One region of the Nonomuraea sp. 10N515B genome, then DNA from elsewhere that is predicted to be linked to it. Evidence: riboswitches for the same ligand, from Rfam matches in the RefSeq annotation. Region 1 holds a riboswitch; each other region holds the start of a gene.

The links. Region 1 has a riboswitch for cyclic di-AMP ahead of ACTWQA_RS13755 (NlpC/P60 family protein). Riboswitches for the same ligand answer to the same signal wherever they lie in the genome.
Region 2: linked by a shared signal. The riboswitch ahead of ACTWQA_RS39580 (glycoside hydrolase family 25 protein) and the one ahead of ACTWQA_RS13755 (NlpC/P60 family protein) in region 1 are both predicted to bind cyclic di-AMP.
Region 3: linked by a shared signal. The riboswitch ahead of ACTWQA_RS03335 (CHAP domain-containing protein) and the one ahead of ACTWQA_RS13755 (NlpC/P60 family protein) in region 1 are both predicted to bind cyclic di-AMP.
Region 4: linked by a shared signal. The riboswitch ahead of ACTWQA_RS05155 (hypothetical protein) and the one ahead of ACTWQA_RS13755 (NlpC/P60 family protein) in region 1 are both predicted to bind cyclic di-AMP.

The regions. Positions count from the first base shown of each region.
Region 1 covers NZ_JBQQBQ010000008.1:47,072-51,273, forward strand. The annotation lists gene ACTWQA_RS13745 (hypothetical protein) at 1-33, opposite strand, end outside; gene ACTWQA_RS13750 (LuxR C-terminal-related transcriptional regulator) at 416-628, shown strand; gene ACTWQA_RS13755 (NlpC/P60 family protein) at 633-1,676, opposite strand; cyclic di-AMP (ydaO/yuaA leader) riboswitch at 1,682-1,832, opposite strand; gene ACTWQA_RS13760 (amino-acid N-acetyltransferase) at 2,110-2,667, shown strand; gene ACTWQA_RS13765 (hypothetical protein) at 2,664-3,776, opposite strand; gene ACTWQA_RS13770 (RDD family protein) at 3,771-4,202, shown strand, end outside.
Region 2 covers NZ_JBQQBQ010000038.1:53,746-57,947, reverse strand. The annotation lists gene ACTWQA_RS39595 (ArsR/SmtB family transcription factor) at 1-111, shown strand, start outside; gene ACTWQA_RS39590 (cation diffusion facilitator family transporter) at 313-1,224, shown strand; gene ACTWQA_RS39585 (CHAP domain-containing protein) at 1,304-1,972, opposite strand; cyclic di-AMP (ydaO/yuaA leader) riboswitch at 1,986-2,130, opposite strand; cyclic di-AMP (ydaO/yuaA leader) riboswitch at 2,567-2,685, shown strand; gene ACTWQA_RS39580 (glycoside hydrolase family 25 protein) at 2,697-3,482, shown strand; gene ACTWQA_RS39575 (zinc-binding dehydrogenase) at 3,552-4,202, opposite strand, start outside.
Region 3 covers NZ_JBQQBQ010000002.1:198,302-202,503, forward strand. The annotation lists gene ACTWQA_RS03325 (LysR family transcriptional regulator) at 1-710, opposite strand, end outside; gene ACTWQA_RS03330 (alpha/beta fold hydrolase) at 769-1,587, shown strand; gene ACTWQA_RS03335 (CHAP domain-containing protein) at 1,667-2,350, opposite strand; cyclic di-AMP (ydaO/yuaA leader) riboswitch at 2,364-2,499, opposite strand; gene ACTWQA_RS03340 (Gfo/Idh/MocA family protein) at 2,617-3,570, opposite strand; gene ACTWQA_RS03345 (aldo/keto reductase) at 3,591-4,202, opposite strand, start outside.
Region 4 covers NZ_JBQQBQ010000003.1:135,672-139,873, forward strand. The annotation lists gene ACTWQA_RS05140 (NAD(P)-dependent oxidoreductase) at 1-240, opposite strand, end outside; gene ACTWQA_RS05145 (winged helix-turn-helix transcriptional regulator) at 319-645, shown strand; gene ACTWQA_RS05150 (alpha/beta fold hydrolase) at 682-1,521, opposite strand; gene ACTWQA_RS05155 (hypothetical protein) at 1,566-2,360, opposite strand; cyclic di-AMP (ydaO/yuaA leader) riboswitch at 2,532-2,666, opposite strand; gene ACTWQA_RS05160 (DUF5302 domain-containing protein) at 2,827-3,027, opposite strand; gene ACTWQA_RS05165 (rod shape-determining protein) at 3,195-4,184, shown strand.

The sequences.
Region 1 (4,202 bases):
CAGCGGGTCGGAGTCGTGGCCGAAGCGGAGCATCGCTCCGCAACGTTCAGGATGGCGGCGACGAGCAGCCCGCGCGGGTGCGGAAGATCGCCCCGCGGGCGCTCAGCTCGCGGTAGCGCGCGTATGGCTCGCGTAGAAAGTCCGGATCGCTCGGATCAAAACCAGGACGTCTGCCAGGCTCATCCTGTCCCGGGCCGGGGCCTATTGGACCGTTCTATGAGATCGCTCATTGTGCCGGCGGTCTCGTCGCCATATGGCGAGTTCGCCACATATAACGGATCATGTCAATAGTGCCCGTCAAGTGCGAAGATTCTGGCGCTTGACGACCTTTCCGGGATGCGTTTACCGTCTGCGAGACGAGCGGCTTTGGCCCGTTGTGAGGTCCGAGTTCTGCTGTTGGGGGGGAGGGCTCCCGATGGATGTGCTCACTGAAGGCGTCGAGCTGAGCCATGCGGATCTGGCGTTGCTGGCGGAGCTGGCCAAGGGGGTTACGGTCGATCGCGTGGGGAGACGTTTGGATATCAGTGGGCGGACAGTACGCCGGCGGTTACGGGGCATCTGCGACCGCATCGGCGTGGCCACGGCCATCGAGGCCGTGGCCTGGGCGGCGCGGCGTCAGCTGATCTGACGCCTCAGTCGGCGATGCGCACCGCGCCGGCGTACGGGCGGTTGGCGATCGAGGCGATGTGCACGACATCACCTGTGCGCGGGGCGTGCACCATCATGCCCCCTCCCAGGTAGATGCCGACGTGATGCAGGTCGCTGTAGAAGAACACCAGGTCGCCCGCGCGTAGCTCGGACCTGTCGATGTGCCGGCCCGCGGTCCACTGGTCACCGGTGTAGTGCGGCAGCGAGATGCCGACCCGCTGGAAGGCCGCCATCACCAGGCCGGAGCAGTCGTAGGAGCTGGGGCCCTCGGCGCCCCAGACGTACGGCTTGAGCTGCTGTGTGAGTGCCCACCTCGCGGCCTGGGCCGCCTTGCCGTTGCCGGGGATCGGCAGGTTGATGTGCACGCGCTTGCCGGCCCGGCCGGCCTCTCCCATGGCCCGCCTGAACAGGTTGCTCTCGGCCTTGGCCACCAGCTTGGTGATCTTGTCGCGCTTGCTGTCGAGGTCCGCGACGATCTTCTGCAGCTCCTCCATGCGGGTCTTGGCGCCCGCTCTGGCGCGTTCGGCGGCGTCCATGGCCTTGGCGAGCTGGTTGACCTGCTCGGCCTGCTGCTGTTCCAATGCGTACGTGGTCGCGGCCTGATCGAGGAACTTCTCGGGGTCGGTCGACGAGGTGAAAGCAAGCGCCCTGCTCAGCCCACCGGAGATGTAGGCGTTCTGAGCGAGCATGGCGGCCTTGGCGCGCTTGGCGGCGAGATCCGCCTCGCTGCCGGCCAGCGTCTTCTGGGCGGCGTCGGCCGCCTTCTGCGCGACCTTGTATTTCTCCCGCTGCCCGTTGTACTGCTCCGTCAGCGTCTCGATCTCGACGTGCAGCTTCTCGACCTGGTCGGAGAGCTCCTTGAGCGAGGGTGTGGGATCCGCGGACGCCGGAGCGGCGGCGGGGATGGCGATCAGGAGCGTGGCCACTGTGATGCTCACCACGCCGAGGCGGCGTGCGAGCCAGGCCCGTTCCGGAGGGCGGGCATGCCTGCCCGCCGACTTCCCCCCACGGCCGTGCGTACGCTTCACCAACCAGCTCCTCTCATTGACGCCTACCGGGTTAGCTGACGGGTTCGGGCCGGAGCAGCCCTACCGAAGAACTCGGATTCACCCCGATGGTGGCGTGCGAAGCTCGCCACCGGTGGATCCCCGGCTCCCCATGCGGGAATTGGGCGTGTCTCCCGCGTGCGCCACGCGGGGAACGTTGTCGCTGGACACTAATGCACTCCGGGTTCGTGCTCAACCAGAACTGCTCGATCTGTAGAGGTTTCACAACTGGCGGGTCACAAGGTGATCTCGTGATCAGCCATGCAGAAGAGACCTTATGTCCCCTTTGTCATTGCTTCTGCCGAACGCCGGAAGACGCCGGGCTCGTGCCCATGTGGCTCGTGGCACGTCACAGGATGGGGCCAGACATGGGAGTTAGGACCGAACCGTAATGACATCTGTACTCTGGAGAGCCATGGAACAGGTGGCCGAACTGACGACGCCGGAGACCGCGGTGGTGGTCCGGCGTGCCCGCACGCCCGACGTGCGGAGGATCAGGCGCCTGGTCGACACCTATGCGGGCGCCGGCCCCCGGCTCCTGGAGAAGACCACAGTGACCCTGTACGAGGACGTACAGGAGTTCTGGGTGGCCGAGCTGGGCGGGCGGGTGGTCGGGTGTGGCGCGCTCCACGTCCTGTGGGAGGACCTGGCCGAGGTCCGCACGGTGGCCGTCGATCCTGAGTGCCGGGGCATGGGGATCGGCCACCGGATCGTCTCCGCGCTCATCCGGCAGGCGAACGATCTGGGACTGCGGCGTGTATTCTGCCTGACTTTTGAGGTCGATTTCTTCGCGCGGCACGGCTTCCGCCCGATCCAGGGCACGCCGGTCTCGCCCGAGGTCTACGCCGAACTGCTGGCTTCGTACGACGAGGGTGTGGCGGAGTTCCTCGACCTGGAGCACGTGAAGCCGAACACCCTGGGCAACACCCGCATGCTGCTCCACCTGACATCGGGTGACGCTGGCCTTGACTAGCTGGAAAGGTGATTGTTGATACCTATGTCGATACGTTGGGCAGCACAGGGCATGTGTCCTGACACGTGCCACATGCGCACTCGAAGCGAGGTGACACGGTGAGCACCGGACAGCCGCCGTATCCACAGGACGAATCGGGCGAGAACTCTGCACCCGGAAATCCCCAGTACGGGCAGCAGAACACGGGCCGCCACCCCGGCGAGCCCGACCCCGACGTCACTGTGGTCGGCTACCGGGCGGACGACGCCTATGGCCAGCAGCCCCCATACGGCCAGCAGGGCTACGGACAGCAACAGGGTTACGGCCAGCAACAACAGCAGTACGGCCAGCAACCCGCCGACGCCCAGTACGGGCAGCAGCAGGGCTACGGCCAGCAGCCGGATTACGGTCAGCAGGCGCAGCACGGCCAGCAGGGCTACGGCCAGCAACAGCAATACGGCCAGCAGCCACAGTATGGTCAGCAGCCGCAGTCCCAGCCGGGCTACGGCCAGCAGCCCGGCTATGGTCAGCAGGCTCAGTCCCAGCCCGACTATGGGCAGCAGGGCTACGGCCAGCAGGCGCAGTCCCAGCCGGGCTACGGCCAGCAGCCCTCCTCCGGGCAGTATGGCGCCCAGCAGCCGCAGTATGGCCAGCAGCCCCAGGCGCAGCCCGACTACGGCCAGCAGCAGGGCTACGGTCAGCAGGCTCAGTCCCAGCCCGACTACGGGCAGCAGCAGGGCTATGGCCAGCAACCGCAGTCGCAGCCGGGCTACGGCCAGCAGCAGGGCTATGGTCAGCAGGCTCAGTCGCAGCCCGATTACGGGCAGCAGCAGGGCTATGGTCAGCAGGCTCAGTCCCAGCCCGATTACGGGCAGCAGCAGGGCTACGGTCAGCAGGCTCAGTCCCAGCCCGGCTACGGCCAGCAGCAGGGCTACGGTCAGCAGCAGCAGGGCTACGACCAGCAGGGTTATGGCCAGCAGGCGCAGTCCCAGCCTGGCTACGCCCAGCCCCAGTACGGCCAGCAGCAGTACGGCGACCAGCAGTACGGCCAGGCCTACGGGCAGCCGCAGCAGGCCGCCTATGGCCAGCCGGGCTACGGCCAGGCCTACGGGCAGCCGGTCGGCGTGCAACCTCCGGGCGCACCGGCTCCGCTGGCGGAGTGGTGGCAGCGGCTGGTGGCGAGGATCGTCGACGGCGTGATCTTCGGCGTCGTGATGGGCCTGGTGACCTTCATCTTCGGGCTGTTCCTGGTCGCGAGCTACAGCTCGACCACCGGGGCGAGCACGGGCCTGTTCGGTTCGTTCGTCATCGGCATCCTGATGTCGATCGTCCTCACCCTCGTCTACGTCGGCTACGACTTCTTCATGCACAAGATGAAGGGTCAGACCGTCGGCAAGATGATCATGGGCATCAAGGTCGTCCAGGTCGGCGGCCCGGTGCCGCCGGGCGGCATCCCCAACGACGCGGCACTCAAGCGCGCGCTCGTGACGTGGGGCGCCTACATCTTCTACTGGATTCCCTTCGGAACGCTCCTCGCTCCCCTTCTGAGCGGCCTG
Region 2 (4,202 bases), on a different contig from region 1:
TACTACCGGCTCGACGACGCGCATGTCCGGATGCTGCTGGATCTGGCGGTGGCGCACACCGAGCACACGCAGGCCATCCATCCTGAACGCGACGGGCGCAAGCAGGGCTGAGCTCGCATGCGGCTCGGCGGCGGCCGACAGCCCGTCGTGTTGACAGGCCCGTGACAGATGTCGCTATCGTTCATATGTGAACAGCCATTCAGGAGTTGAGAGCGCAGGCCGGCCCGCCCGCCACCGGCCCGACGACGTGCGGCTCGACCTGTCCGGCAGCGTTCGCATGCATCCAGGCTCTCGAGACGGCGAGGTCACCGGATGAGCGCCGGGCACGGACACGGACATGGACATGGCCACGCCGGCGGCCGCCACCGCTGGCGGCTCGCCGTCTCCTTCGTGCTCATCGGCCTGTTCTTCATCGTCGAGCTCGCCTTCGGGCTGCTGTCGGGATCGCTGTCCCTGCTGTCGGACGCCGGGCACATGGCGGCCGACGTGGTCACCCTCGGCGCCGCGTTGGTCGCCACCCGCATCGCCACCCGGCCCGACACCACCGGCCGGCGCAGCTACGGCTCCTACCGGGCGGAGGTGTTCGCCTCGTTGCTGGCCGTGGCCATGATGCTCGGCGTCGCCGTCTACGTCGTCATCGAGGCCATCAGCCGCATCGGCCGCACGGCCGAGGTGTCCTCCGGGCCGATGCTCGTCGTCGGCGCGATCGGCCTGATCGTCAACGTCGTGGCCCTGCTCCTCCTGCGGTCGGGCGCCGCCGAGAGCCTCAACGTGAAGGGCGCCTACCTGGAGGTCGTGGCCGACACCGCCGGCTCGGTCGGCGTCATCGTCGCCGGCTGGCTCGTCGCCACCACCGGCCAGCCTGTCTGGGACACCCTCGTCGCCCTGGCCATCGGCGCGTTCGTCGCCGTCCGCGCCGTCTCCCTCGGCCGCCAGGTCTTCGCCGTGCTGGGTCAGCACGTGCCGGAGGGCGTCGACGCCACCGCGGTCGCGACCGACCTGTCCGCCATCGACGGCGTATGCGACGTCCACGACCTCCACCTGTGGACGCTCACCTCCGGCATGAACGTCGCCACCGCCCACCTGGTCACCAGCGACCCGAACGACAACCATGCCGTCCTGGACCGGGCCCGCGACGTGCTGCTGCGCCGCCATCACATCGCCCACGCCACCCTGCAGGTCGAGCCGACCGATCATCAAGGATGCGACGAACTGGGCTGGTGAGTGGTTAAGGGCGCAAAAAACGGGTGGTGCAGGAGTCTTTCCTGCACCACCCGTTACTTTCTGGCGACCTGCCTTGGGGTCAGGCCTTGTACTCGGGGTAGCCGTAGCCCACGACGTGGGCCTTGGGCCGGATGCGCTGCTCGACCTTGCCGTTGCCGGTGTTGCCCTCGATCGCGGTGATCGTGCCGTCGCCGTTGTCCTTCTTCACCATGCCGACGTGGTCGATGCCGTCGGTGCCCTGGCCGTTCCAGTCGTAGAAGACCACGGCGCCGGGCTTGGCCTCGGTGCCCCAGTGCTTGTTGGCCTGGAACCACTTGGCGTAGCTGACGGTGTAGGCGTCCCAGCCCATCGTGGGGCGGGCGCCGGCCTGCTCGCCGACCCAGGAGATGAACATGGCGCACCAGGGGGCGTTGGCGTAGGCCTGCAGGCTGCCGCCGTCGCGGGCGACGGTCTCGGCTGCCCGCGGGGAGGACATGTACCAGCTGTGGAACGGGGTGCCGCCGCCGGCGGCGTTCTCCGTCACGCCGATCTGCGACTCGGCGATCTTCAGTACGGTGTCCGCGCTCACCTGGCCGGCACCCTTCTGCGGGATGGCCTGGGAGGCGGGAAGGTTGGACCGCGCGGGTTGCGTGGACTGCTGGTCGGCGGCGAAGGCCGGGGATCCGGCGACGACCGTCGCGGTCATCCCGGCGGCGACCAGGGAGAGGCTTGCGGACGTCAGGGCACGAGCGAAGACGTTCTTGGCCATGGGTGAAAAATGCTCCTAGCTTCCATGCCGCCTACCGGGTTAGCTGACGGGTTCGGGCGTGGAAGTGCCCTACGGGGCGCTCGTGTCGAGCGCGCCGATTCACCCCAGACAAAGTGGGTCCCCGGTTCCGCAGATCGCGAATTCGGCGGCCGCGTCATGGTCACGGACTCGAATGCCCATGCCGATGAGACGCGGTCTCGGCAATACGGAGGACGTTACGCGGCACTGCCAGGCGTACGCCCTGATTCCTAAAGGTAAGCGAACGGCATAGAGAGATGCAAACCAGGATAGGGAGCAGGCAACAGAATGCCCTACGAGATAGGCGATCGGGGCGAAATTCTTTACCTACTCCGGGCCGTTGACGGGGTTTGCCGAAGGCGCCCGGCAACGGCGACCTCTGCCCGGCCATGAACCGTCATAGCGAGCGCTTCGTGCCTGGTCATGGCCTCACGGGAATGCGTTGGGCCCCGCTTGCGCTATCTGTGGATAGATATATACCTTTTGCGTAATCGCGGTATACGTTGTGGCGAGCTGTCGTCACCGTCGTTGCCGTTTTGTTGACCGGACCGCGCGTCCCGAGGGGATCCCTGGGATGGCGTTCGGCCGCCGAATCCGCGCCTCGCGGAGCCGGGGATCCCTATCTTTCTGCGCGCGTAGGGCACTTCCACGCCCGAACCCGTCAGCTAGCCCGGTAGGCGGTATGGAAGCAAGGAGTCAATACCCCATGCCCAAGCCCCGGCTTGCCGCAGTCGTCCATTCCCTCAAGTCCCTCAAGAACCGTCTCGACCTTCCCACCAAGACGCTCAGCCTCGCCGTCGGTGGCGCGATCCTGGCCGCAACCGCCGCCCTCACCGGTGTGGTCGGCACAGCCATCGCCTCATCCCCTGAGCACAGTCCGGTGCACGAGGCTCAGCCCGCGTCCCGATCCCTGGCCTTCGGCCTGGACATCTCCAACCACGAGCCGCTGTACGACTGGAGCGCGAGCTCGGCCCAGTTCGGCATCATCAAGGCCACCGAGGGCACGAGCTTCCGTGACGCCTCGTTCGCCAGGCACTGGCGCGAGCTCGACAAGAAGCAGATCGTGCGCGGGGCCTACCACTACGGCCACCCCGGCAACGACCCCATCGCCGAGGCGGAGCACTTCCTGTCCGTGGTGAACTCTCAGCCCGCCAAGCAGGGCGACCTGCTGGTCCTGGACCTGGAGACCACCGACGGCGAGTCCGCCGGCGAGGTCAACGCCTGGGCGAAGGCGTGGTTGTCGCACGTCAAGGCCAAGACCGGGGTCACCCCGATGTTCTACAGCGGCTGGAACTTCGCCGACACCTACGGCAAGGGCCTGGCCGAGTATCCGCTGTGGGTCGCCCACTACAGCAAGCCCAAGGGCGCGCTCACCCCGCCCGCCGACTGGAAGTCGTGGACCATCCACCAGTACACCGACGTCCCGGTCGACGAGAACGTCTCCGCGCTGACCCCCGAGGAGCTGCGTGACCTGGGCCGCCCCGCCGTCTGACACCCTCCCCTCGGCCCCTGGTCGAGGACGCCGGGGGTGGCGTCTCACCGTTCGCCACCCCCAAGGTCCTCAGGGACGGATGAGGACCTTCAGCGCCTCGCGGGCGGCCATCGCCCGATAACCGTCCGGCACGTCCTCCAGGCCGACCGTGCGGTCGAAGACACGGCCGGGCTCGATCGTCCCGTCGAGCACCTCGGGAAGCAACTCCTCGATGTACGCGCGAGCCGGCGCCACCCCGCCGGTCAGGGTGAGGTTGCGCAGGAACTCGGCAAATCCCATCGGCACCTGCTCATACTGCGGCACACCGACCCGGCTCACCGCTCCGCCGTCGCGGGCCACGGCGAAAGCCGTCACGATCGCCTCTTTGGTGCCGACACACTCCAGCACCGCGTGGGTGCCGTCGCCTCCGGTCAGCTCACGTACCCGGTCGACGCCCTCCTCGCCCCGCTCGGCGACGACGTCGGTGGCGCCGAACTCTCGCCCCAGAGCGGTGCGGCCCTTGTGCCGGCCCATGAGCATGATGCGCTCGGCGCCGAGCCGCTTGGCCGCGAGCACCGCGCACAGCCCGACCGCGCCGTCGCCGATCACCGTCACCGAGGTGTGCGGCCCGACGCCGGCCGTCACCGCGCAGTGGTGGCCGGTGGGGAGCACGTCCGACAGGGCGAGCAGGGACGGCAGCAGCGGGGAATCCTCGCCGACGGGCAGCTTGACCAGGGTGCC
Region 3 (4,202 bases), on a different contig from region 1:
GGAACGATGCTGACCCCGAGCCCCGCGGCCACCATCTCGAGGATGGCAGCCGGGCCGCTCGCCTCGAAGGCGACGTCGAGCCGTACGTCCGACGCCCGCGCCGCGGTCATGATCAGCGGGCGGCAGCCGGCGGTGGTCAGGATGAACGGCCGGTCGGCGAAATCGGCGAGATGCACCACTGCCTGATCGGCGAGCGGGTGGCCGGCGGGCAGCACGGCCACCATGTCGTGGGTGCTCAGCGGGACGGTGTCCAGTCCGGGGGCGGGCAAGGTCACGACGCCGACCTCGGCGGCGCCCCGGTGCAGCCAGGCCCGGATGTCGTCGTCCACCCCCTCGAACAGCCGTACGCGCACCTGCGGGTAGCGGTCGGTGAACGCGCGCAGCAACCGGGCGATGAGCGTTCCCGTGGCGCTGGGGAGGCTGGCCAGGCGCAATTCGCCGGTGATCTGGCCGGCGGCGGCCGCCACGTCGGCGCGGACGAGGTCGAAGTGGCGCAGCACCTCGCGGGCCCGGTTGACCGCGCGGCGGCCGGCCTCGGTGAGGGCGATGCCGTCGCGGTGGCGTACGAACAGGGCCGCGCCGAGCTCGCGTTCGAGCGCGGCGATGGCGCGGCTGACGGCGGGCTGGGACATGCCGGTGTGGTCGGCGGCGGCGGTGAAGCCGCCGTGCTCGGCGACCGCGATCAACGCCCGGAGCTGCGCTAACGTCATAGCGGCATACCCTAATTGGTATTTGACCGGCGGTTGGTCAGAACCCGATGGTTATGCCATGTCTGAGCGAATGACGATCGAAGTCGACGGGCGGCAGGCCAGCTATCTGACGGCGGGCGAGCGGGGTCCGGTTGTGTTGCTGCTGCACGGGACGTACTGGAGCCGGGTCTGGCAGCCGGTGCTGGACGAGCTGGCCGCGGCGGGGCTGCGTCCCGTCGCGGTGGATCTGCCGGGGCTGGGGCGCTCCGAAGGGGAGCTCGCCATGGCGACGGCGACGGTCCCGGCGCTGGCCGGGTGGGTGACCCGGTTCGCGGCGGCGGTGGGCGCCGGCGAGCCGCTGGCGGTGGCGGGGCACGACATCGGGGGCGCGGTGGCGCAGCACCTGCTGGCCGCGGGCGAGGTGAAGGTGCGGCGGCTGGCGCTGGTCAACTCGGTCACGTACGACTCGTGGCCGGTGCCGGGCGTGGCCCGTTTCCGTGATCCGGCGGTGGTGGCGGCGGTGACCGCGGAGGAGTTGCTGGCCGCCCGCCGCACGGCCGTCACCACGGCGCTGCACCGCCCCGCGACGGAGGCCGAGCTGGCCGACTACCTGGACCCGTGGAACGACGCCCGGGTGCGACGGTCGTGGATGGCGCTGGCGGGAGCCGCCGACGGCCGCTACACGCTGGACCTGGTGCCCGCGCTGCAGGCCGACGGGACGCCGAAGCTGCTGGTGTGGGGGGAGAACGACACCTTCCAGGAGGTCCGGTACGCCGAGCGTTTCGCCGCCGAGATGCCGAACACCTCCCTGGTCCGCGTCCCGAGCGCCGGTCACATCCCGATGGAGAACGACCCGGCCGCGGTCGCCGCCGCTCTGGCGCGGTTTTTTCTCGGCTGAAGGCCTGCGGTCGGGCCGTGAACGCGGCGAGCGCGCGTCCCATGTCTCGGGGACGCGCGCTCGTTGGGGCGGGGGAGGGTCAGGCGGCGTACTCGGGGTAGCCGTAGCCGACGACGTGCGCCTTCGGCCGGGTCCGCTCTTCGACCTTGCCGTTGCCGGTGTTGCCCTCGATGGTGGAGATGGTGCCGTCCTGGTTGTCCTTCACGACGAACCCGACGTGGTTGATGTCACGGATGTTCTTGCTGCCGCTCCAGGAGAAGTACACGACGGCGCCGGGCTTGGCGACGGTGCCGAAGCGGTTGTTGGCCTTGAACCACTTGGCGTGGGCGACGGTCCAGGCGTCCCAGCCGACCTGCGGGCGGGCGCCGGTCTGCTCGCCGACCCAGGAGACGAACATCGCGCACCAGGCGGCGTTCAGATACATGGCGCGGCTGCCGCCGTCGCGGGCGATGGTCTCGGCGGCGCGCTGGGAGTTGGCGTACCACTGCTGGTACTTGGTGCCGCCGCCGGCGGCGTTCTCGCTGGTGCCGACCTGGGACCTGGCCAGGGCCAGGACCTGATCGGCGGTGACGTTGATCTTGGTCTCGCCGGTCTTGGTCCTGGCGCCTGCCTGCTCGGCGGTGGCGACCGGCTGCTTGTCCGCGGCGGCGATGGCGGTGCCCGTGACGTGGGCGGTGACCGCGGTGGCCAGGACGGTGGCGCCGAGGGCGGCGCGGGCGATGTTGATCTTGTTGGCGGCAGCGGGGATGCGGAACTTGGCCATCGAGGGGGTTTACTCCTTGCTTCCATGCCGCTTACCGGGTTAGCTGACGGGCTCGGGCGTGGAAGCTGCCCTACGGCACCGAAGTGCCGATTCGCCCCAAAGACTTGGGTCCCCGGTTCCGCGCAAGGCGGATTCAGCGGTCACAGGACTGTCCTGTGATGTTTCGTGCGATGGTCGGACGCGACCGGACAAACCGGACGCATACCTCAAGATGCCCCATAAGGTAATACATGCGGCAAGAGGATTACAACTAGATAAAAGCCCAGTTAGGCAAGTTGCCCGCGGGCGTCGGCCAGAAGCCCCATCATGGCAAGGGAATCGTCAAGCGGCATGATCGAACTTTCGGTCCTGCCTTCGGCCGTGGCTGCGCGGACTTCGCGGAGCTCCCCGGCGTACCCGTTGTCGGCCGGATCGAGCACATGCTCTTCCGGCTCCAGGGAGGGCCCGGTGAGGAGAATCCGCTGCGGCGCCCAGAACGGAGCCTGGATGTCCGCGCGCATCTGAGTGCCCACAACGCTGGCATCGTTCGGGTAATTCCCGAGCAACGAGGTCGCCACGAGAGCATGCCTGCCGCCCGGGTAGAGCAAAACGCCGCCCGCCTCCGCGTCCACCCCGTTCGGGGCCAAAGAGCCGGTGACACGCAGGCCGGTCGGCATGCCGAGGAGCAACTGGGCCAGCCCGAACGGGTAGATCCCCAGGTCGAGCAGCGCGCCGCCGCCCAGCTCGGGCGCCCAGAGCCGGTGGGCGGGGTCGTAGGGCAGGGAGAAGCCGAAGGAGGCCTGCACGGAGCGGATCTCGCCGAAGCGCTCATCGGAGGCGATCTTCTGGATGAGGGGGTTGAACCTCATCCACATGGCCTCCATCAAGAAGACGCCCGCCTCGCGTGCCAGGCGCACCATCTTCTCGGCGTCGTCCACGGTGGCGGCCAGCGGCTTCTCGCACAGCACGGCCTTGCCGGCGGCGATGGCGGCCTCGGCCACCTGGAGGTGCTGGGCGTGCGGAGTGGCCACGTAGATCGCGTCCACGGCCGGGTCGGCGCACAGCCGCTCATAGGAGTCGTAGGCCGACTCCGCGCCCAGCGTCGCGGCCAGGGCCTGCGCCCGGCCGAGGTTCCTGGAGCCGACGGCGGCCACCCGCATGCCCGGTTCGGCCACGATGGCCGCTCCCACCGTGCGCGCTATGCCGCCTGTCGCCGCTATTCCCCATGCAAAATCCCGCACAAGGGGAGATCGTAGACGTATCAGGTCATGTTGAAGGTGTCGGGGTCGGGTCCGATGCGCTTGTTCCTGTTCATGGCGCCGATCGCGGCCATGTCCTCGGCGTCGAGGATGAAGTCGAACACGTCGATGTTCTCGCGGATCCGCGACGGGGTGGCGGACTTGGGGATGACGACGTTGCCGAGCTGCAGGTGCCAGCGCAGCACGATCTGGGCGGGCGTCTTGCCGTACTTGCCGGACAGCACGCTCAGCGCCGGGTCGTCGAGCAGGCCCTGGCCCTGGCCCAGCGGGCTCCACGCCTCGGTCAGGATGCCGTTGGCCTCGTGGAAGGCGCGCATCTCGCGCTGCTGCAGGTAGGGGTGAAGCTCGATCTGGTTGATGGACGGCGTGATCTCGGCCTCGTCCATGAGCCTGGTCAGGGTCTGGACGGTGAAGTTGGAGGTGCCGATGGCCTTGGCCCGCCCGTCACGGTAGATCTTTTCGAGGGCCTTCCACGCCTGCACGTACTTGTCCTGCTTCGGGACCGGCCAGTGGATGAGGAAAAGATCGACGTAGTCAAGGCCCAGCCTGGCCAGGCTCTCATCGAAGGCCTGCTCGGCGCGGTCGTGGTCGGCGTTCCACAGCTTGGTGGTGAC
Region 4 (4,202 bases), on a different contig from region 1:
GCCGTCGATCAGCGCGCGATAGGCGGCGACGAAGGGCGGTTCCGGCTCGGTGCCGTCGCGCGGGGGGCTGATAGCGGAGACGACGGCGTCATAGCCCTTGGCCAGAGTGGCGGAGTCGTGAACGTCGCCCTTGACGGGACCCGAGCGGCTGACGCCGGTCACCTCGTGCCCGCGGTCGGTGAGCTCTGCGGCGATACGCTGGCCGATCATGCCGGTCGCGCCAAAGAGAAGGATCTTCATGGCAGCAAGAGTATCCATTGGATACTGGTTACTTCATCGTGCTATAAGTACCTTATGGATACCGGCAATGTCTTCGATATGAATTGCCCGACTCGGGTGGTTCTGGATCGGATCGGCGACAAATGGTCGGTGCTGGTCGTGCTCAGCCTCATCGGCGGGCCGATGCGGTTCACCCAGCTGCGGGCACAGATCGGTGGGGTCACACCCAAGGTGCTGACGCAGACGTTGCGGGCCATGGAGCAGGACGGGCTCGTCACGCGGGAGGTGTTCGCCGAGGTGCCACCGCGGGTCGAGTACACACTGACGGAGCTCGGGCGCTCGCTGCACGAACCGATCGCAGCGGTGGCCGAGTGGGCCGAGCGGAACATCACCGAGATACTCCGGTGCCGCGAGAAGTCGGCCTGAGCGGCACGCAGGCCGGTGCGGGCCGCCGCCGGGCGTTCAGGCGCTGGTGAGCTTGGTGATCTCGGTGACGATGTCGGGCCAGAGGGGGCGTGGCAGGTCGTGGCCCATGCCGGGATAGGTCACCAGCCTGGCGCCGGGGATGGCCGCCGCCGTGGCCTGGCCGCCCGCCACGGGGATGAGCTGGTCCGCCTCGCCGTGCAGGACCAGCGTGCGCACCTTCACCTGGGCGAGCAGCTCCGTCCGGCCGCCCGAGGCCATGATGGCGGCCAGTTGCCTGGCCGTGCCCGCAGGATCGAAGCACCGGTCGTAGGCCATCCCGGCCATCGCGATGATCCGCTCGCGGTCCAGGTCGTAGCCGGGCGAGCCGATGACGGACCAGGTGCGCAGCGCCTGCTCCAGCACGCCGTCACGGTCGGCCGGCGGCGTGGCCATCAGCACCTCGGCCGCCGCCGCGGTCGGCGGGGCGACCTCGGGGCCCGGCGTCGACATGATCGAGGTCAGGGTCAGCACCCGTCCGGGATGCCGGATGGCCAGGGCCTGGGCGATCATCCCGCCCATCGACGCGCCGACCACATGGGCGGCGGGCCAGCCGAGTGCCTCCATGAGGCCGGCGGCGTCGTCGGCCAGGTCGTCGAGCAGGTATGGCGCAGGCGTCCCCGCTGGGGGGACACCCTGGTCGTGGAAGTGCGTGGACAGGCCCGCGTCGCGGTTGTCGAACCGTACGACGTGGTGTCCCTGCTCCGCCAGGAGCCGGCAGAGCCCCTCGTCCCAGTGGATGAGCTGGGCGCCGAGCCCCATGATGAGGAGCAGGGGTCGTCCTGCCGGTGAGCCGAAGGTCTCGTAGGCGATGTCGATGCCGTTGACGGCTGCGCGCATGGTCACGGAGACCAGAATGACATTCTGGTCTCCGTCTCGTAAAGTCAGCGCTTGATAAGCCTGCGCAGGCGCTTGTGGCCGAGCACCACGCCGCCCCCGGCCATGGCCAGGGCGCCCGTGAGGAGGACGCCGCTCACGGCGCTCGACTCCTCCGCCTCGGTCTTGGGCGTGACGGGGTGCCCAACCGGAGCCGCCACCGCCTTGCCGCCGGCGGGCTCCTCAGCGGGCTCGACCTCGGCGGACTTGGCCTCGGGGGTCTTGACCTCGGCAGGCTCCTCCTCGGCCACGACCTTCGGAGGCTTGGCCGGGTTGGTGTCCTTCCTGCCCCAGGCGCCGGTGGAGAAGGGGACCGGGTAGTTCTTCTTGCCGACGCCGTCTCCCCACTTGGTGATGACGTAGTCGATCTTGATGTGACCCTGGCCGCCGACGCCGTCCACGCTGAGCGAATTGGGGTTGAACCTGCCGCCAGTCAGCTCCGCGAAGGTCTTGGCGTCCAAGTCGAGCATGATGCCACGGTTGGAAGGCACGCCCGGGCCGCGGTCACCGACGAAGAAGGGGAGCTTCTTGCCCTTGTAGACCACATATCCCTCGGTCAGCAGCGGCCAGCTCGGACTGGCGGCCAGGCCTTTCTGCATGGGCTTGCCGCTGGCGGGCATGCCCGTGTCACCGTTGCGGCCGGATCCGTCGTCCCAGTAATAGGACGCCGTGGTAGAGCCCTTGAGCAGGATCTTCTCTTCGGTGTCGGAATCGGCGTGGGCCGCCGTGCAGGCGATGGCCACAACGGTGGTGGCGGAGGTGGCGAACAGGGCGCAGGAACGCAGGCCAAAACGTGCAGACATGGGGCAGTGAGGTCCTTTGCGAGGGGTCAGGGACACGCGCTCCCAAAAAAGGGCGTAGCAAGGCAGAACGCCGAACGGGGGTTACTACGCGGAGCGCGAAAAGAGCCTGGGAAAAGGGCCGATCAACCGGAGGCCGGCACGACGCTGTCTGGGGGTACGTACATCAATGCGGTGTCCTCTCCATCACGCCTACCGGGTTAGCTGACGGGTTCGGGCGGTGGAGATGCCCTACCGGCACGTGGCCGGATTCACCCCAGGGGTTGGGTCCCCGGTTCCCGATCTATCGGGATTCGGCTAGGTAATGGCCCACACTTTAACCACGTATTCCGGACACGCGCAAACAAATCATCATGAATCTGCAGAAAGATCTACCTAGGGCTGTAAAGGGACGAATCGGGCAGAGGTTGGCGTTCGCGGGCATAGAAAGAGGGGGTACGGCATGCCGTACCCCCTCGCAATCCCAGCCTCAGCCGCCGCTCTTGCGCCTGAACGATCTTTTACTCGCAGCCGGACCGTGCGCCCCGTGGATCTTCGATGGGTCACCGCCCCTGCCACCTTCGCCCGAGCCCGCGTGCTGGTTGCGCTTGCGCTCCAGCGCCTCGCGGAACTTGCGCTTCATCTCGTCCTCGGGAGTTTCGCTGTTTTCCGGCTCCGGTGTATCCGCCATGAGGACCTCCATGGTGTTGGGGACAATCACAGCTTCGCACGGCGGCGGTTATGGCGCGAAACCGGGGCTGAGGCCGTGCCTTGGGCAAAGACGAACCGTTCCTGGTATTGCGTTGGTACGCACCGGGGAAGCAGAAGCGACATGATAGCCAACCCCCCGGAGCGGCAATGAGCGTCCTCGGCCATGACCTGGCGATGGATCTCGGGGCCGCGTCCACCCGGATCTACGTCAAGGGCAAGGGCATCGTGCTGGACGAGCCCTCGGCCGTCGCACGCCACGCCGAGACGGGCAAGGTCCTCGGGTACGGCGCGGCGGCCGTCGACGTCCTCGGCGAGACGTGCTGGCCGATCAGCGACGGACTGCCTGCCGACGGTGAGCTCACCCGGCGTCTGATCCGGTATTTCGTCCGTAAAGTGCACGGGCATCCGTTCGCCCGGCCCCGTGTGGTCCTGGCGCTGCCCGACGGGTGCACGCGGATCGACCGGGCGGCACTGCGGGACCTGGCGTTCGAGGCGGAGGCGCGGGACATCCTGCTGATCCCGCACGCGCTGGCGGCCGCGCTCGGCGCGGGCGTGCCGGTCAAGGACTGCGCCGGGTGGATGGTCATCGACATCGGGCGCGACGCGGCCAGGATCGCGGTGCTGTCTTACGGGGCCGTGGTCGCCTCTGGCACGGTCCCGGGCGGCGGCCATGCCATGAGCAGGTCGATCGCCCGCCTGGTCGAGCGCGAGCACGGACTGCTGATCGACGAGGGCGAGGCGGAGGCGGCGAAGCGGCGCGCGGGCTCCGAGTGGAAGCCTCTGGACCGGCAGGTGCTGGTCCACGGCAGGGACGCGGAGACCGGCAGGGAGCGCACGGCGGCGCTCCCGGTGCAACTGATCTATGAGGCGACCAGGCAGCCGGTCGAGACCATCGAGCGGGCGGCGGTCGGGATCGTGGAGGACTGCCCGGCGGAACTGGTGGCCGACCTCGGGGAACGGGGTGCGGTGCTGGTGGGGGGTGGCGCACTGCTGCGAGGGCTGTGCCGGCGGATGCGTACCGCCTTGTGCATGCCGGTGCGCCGGGCGGAGCGGCCTCTGGAGTCCGTGGCGCTCGGCCTCGGACACTGCGTGGACGACCTGGGACTGATCGCCAAGCTCAGGGGCGGCGCCAGGTGACACCGGGCCAGGCCCGGC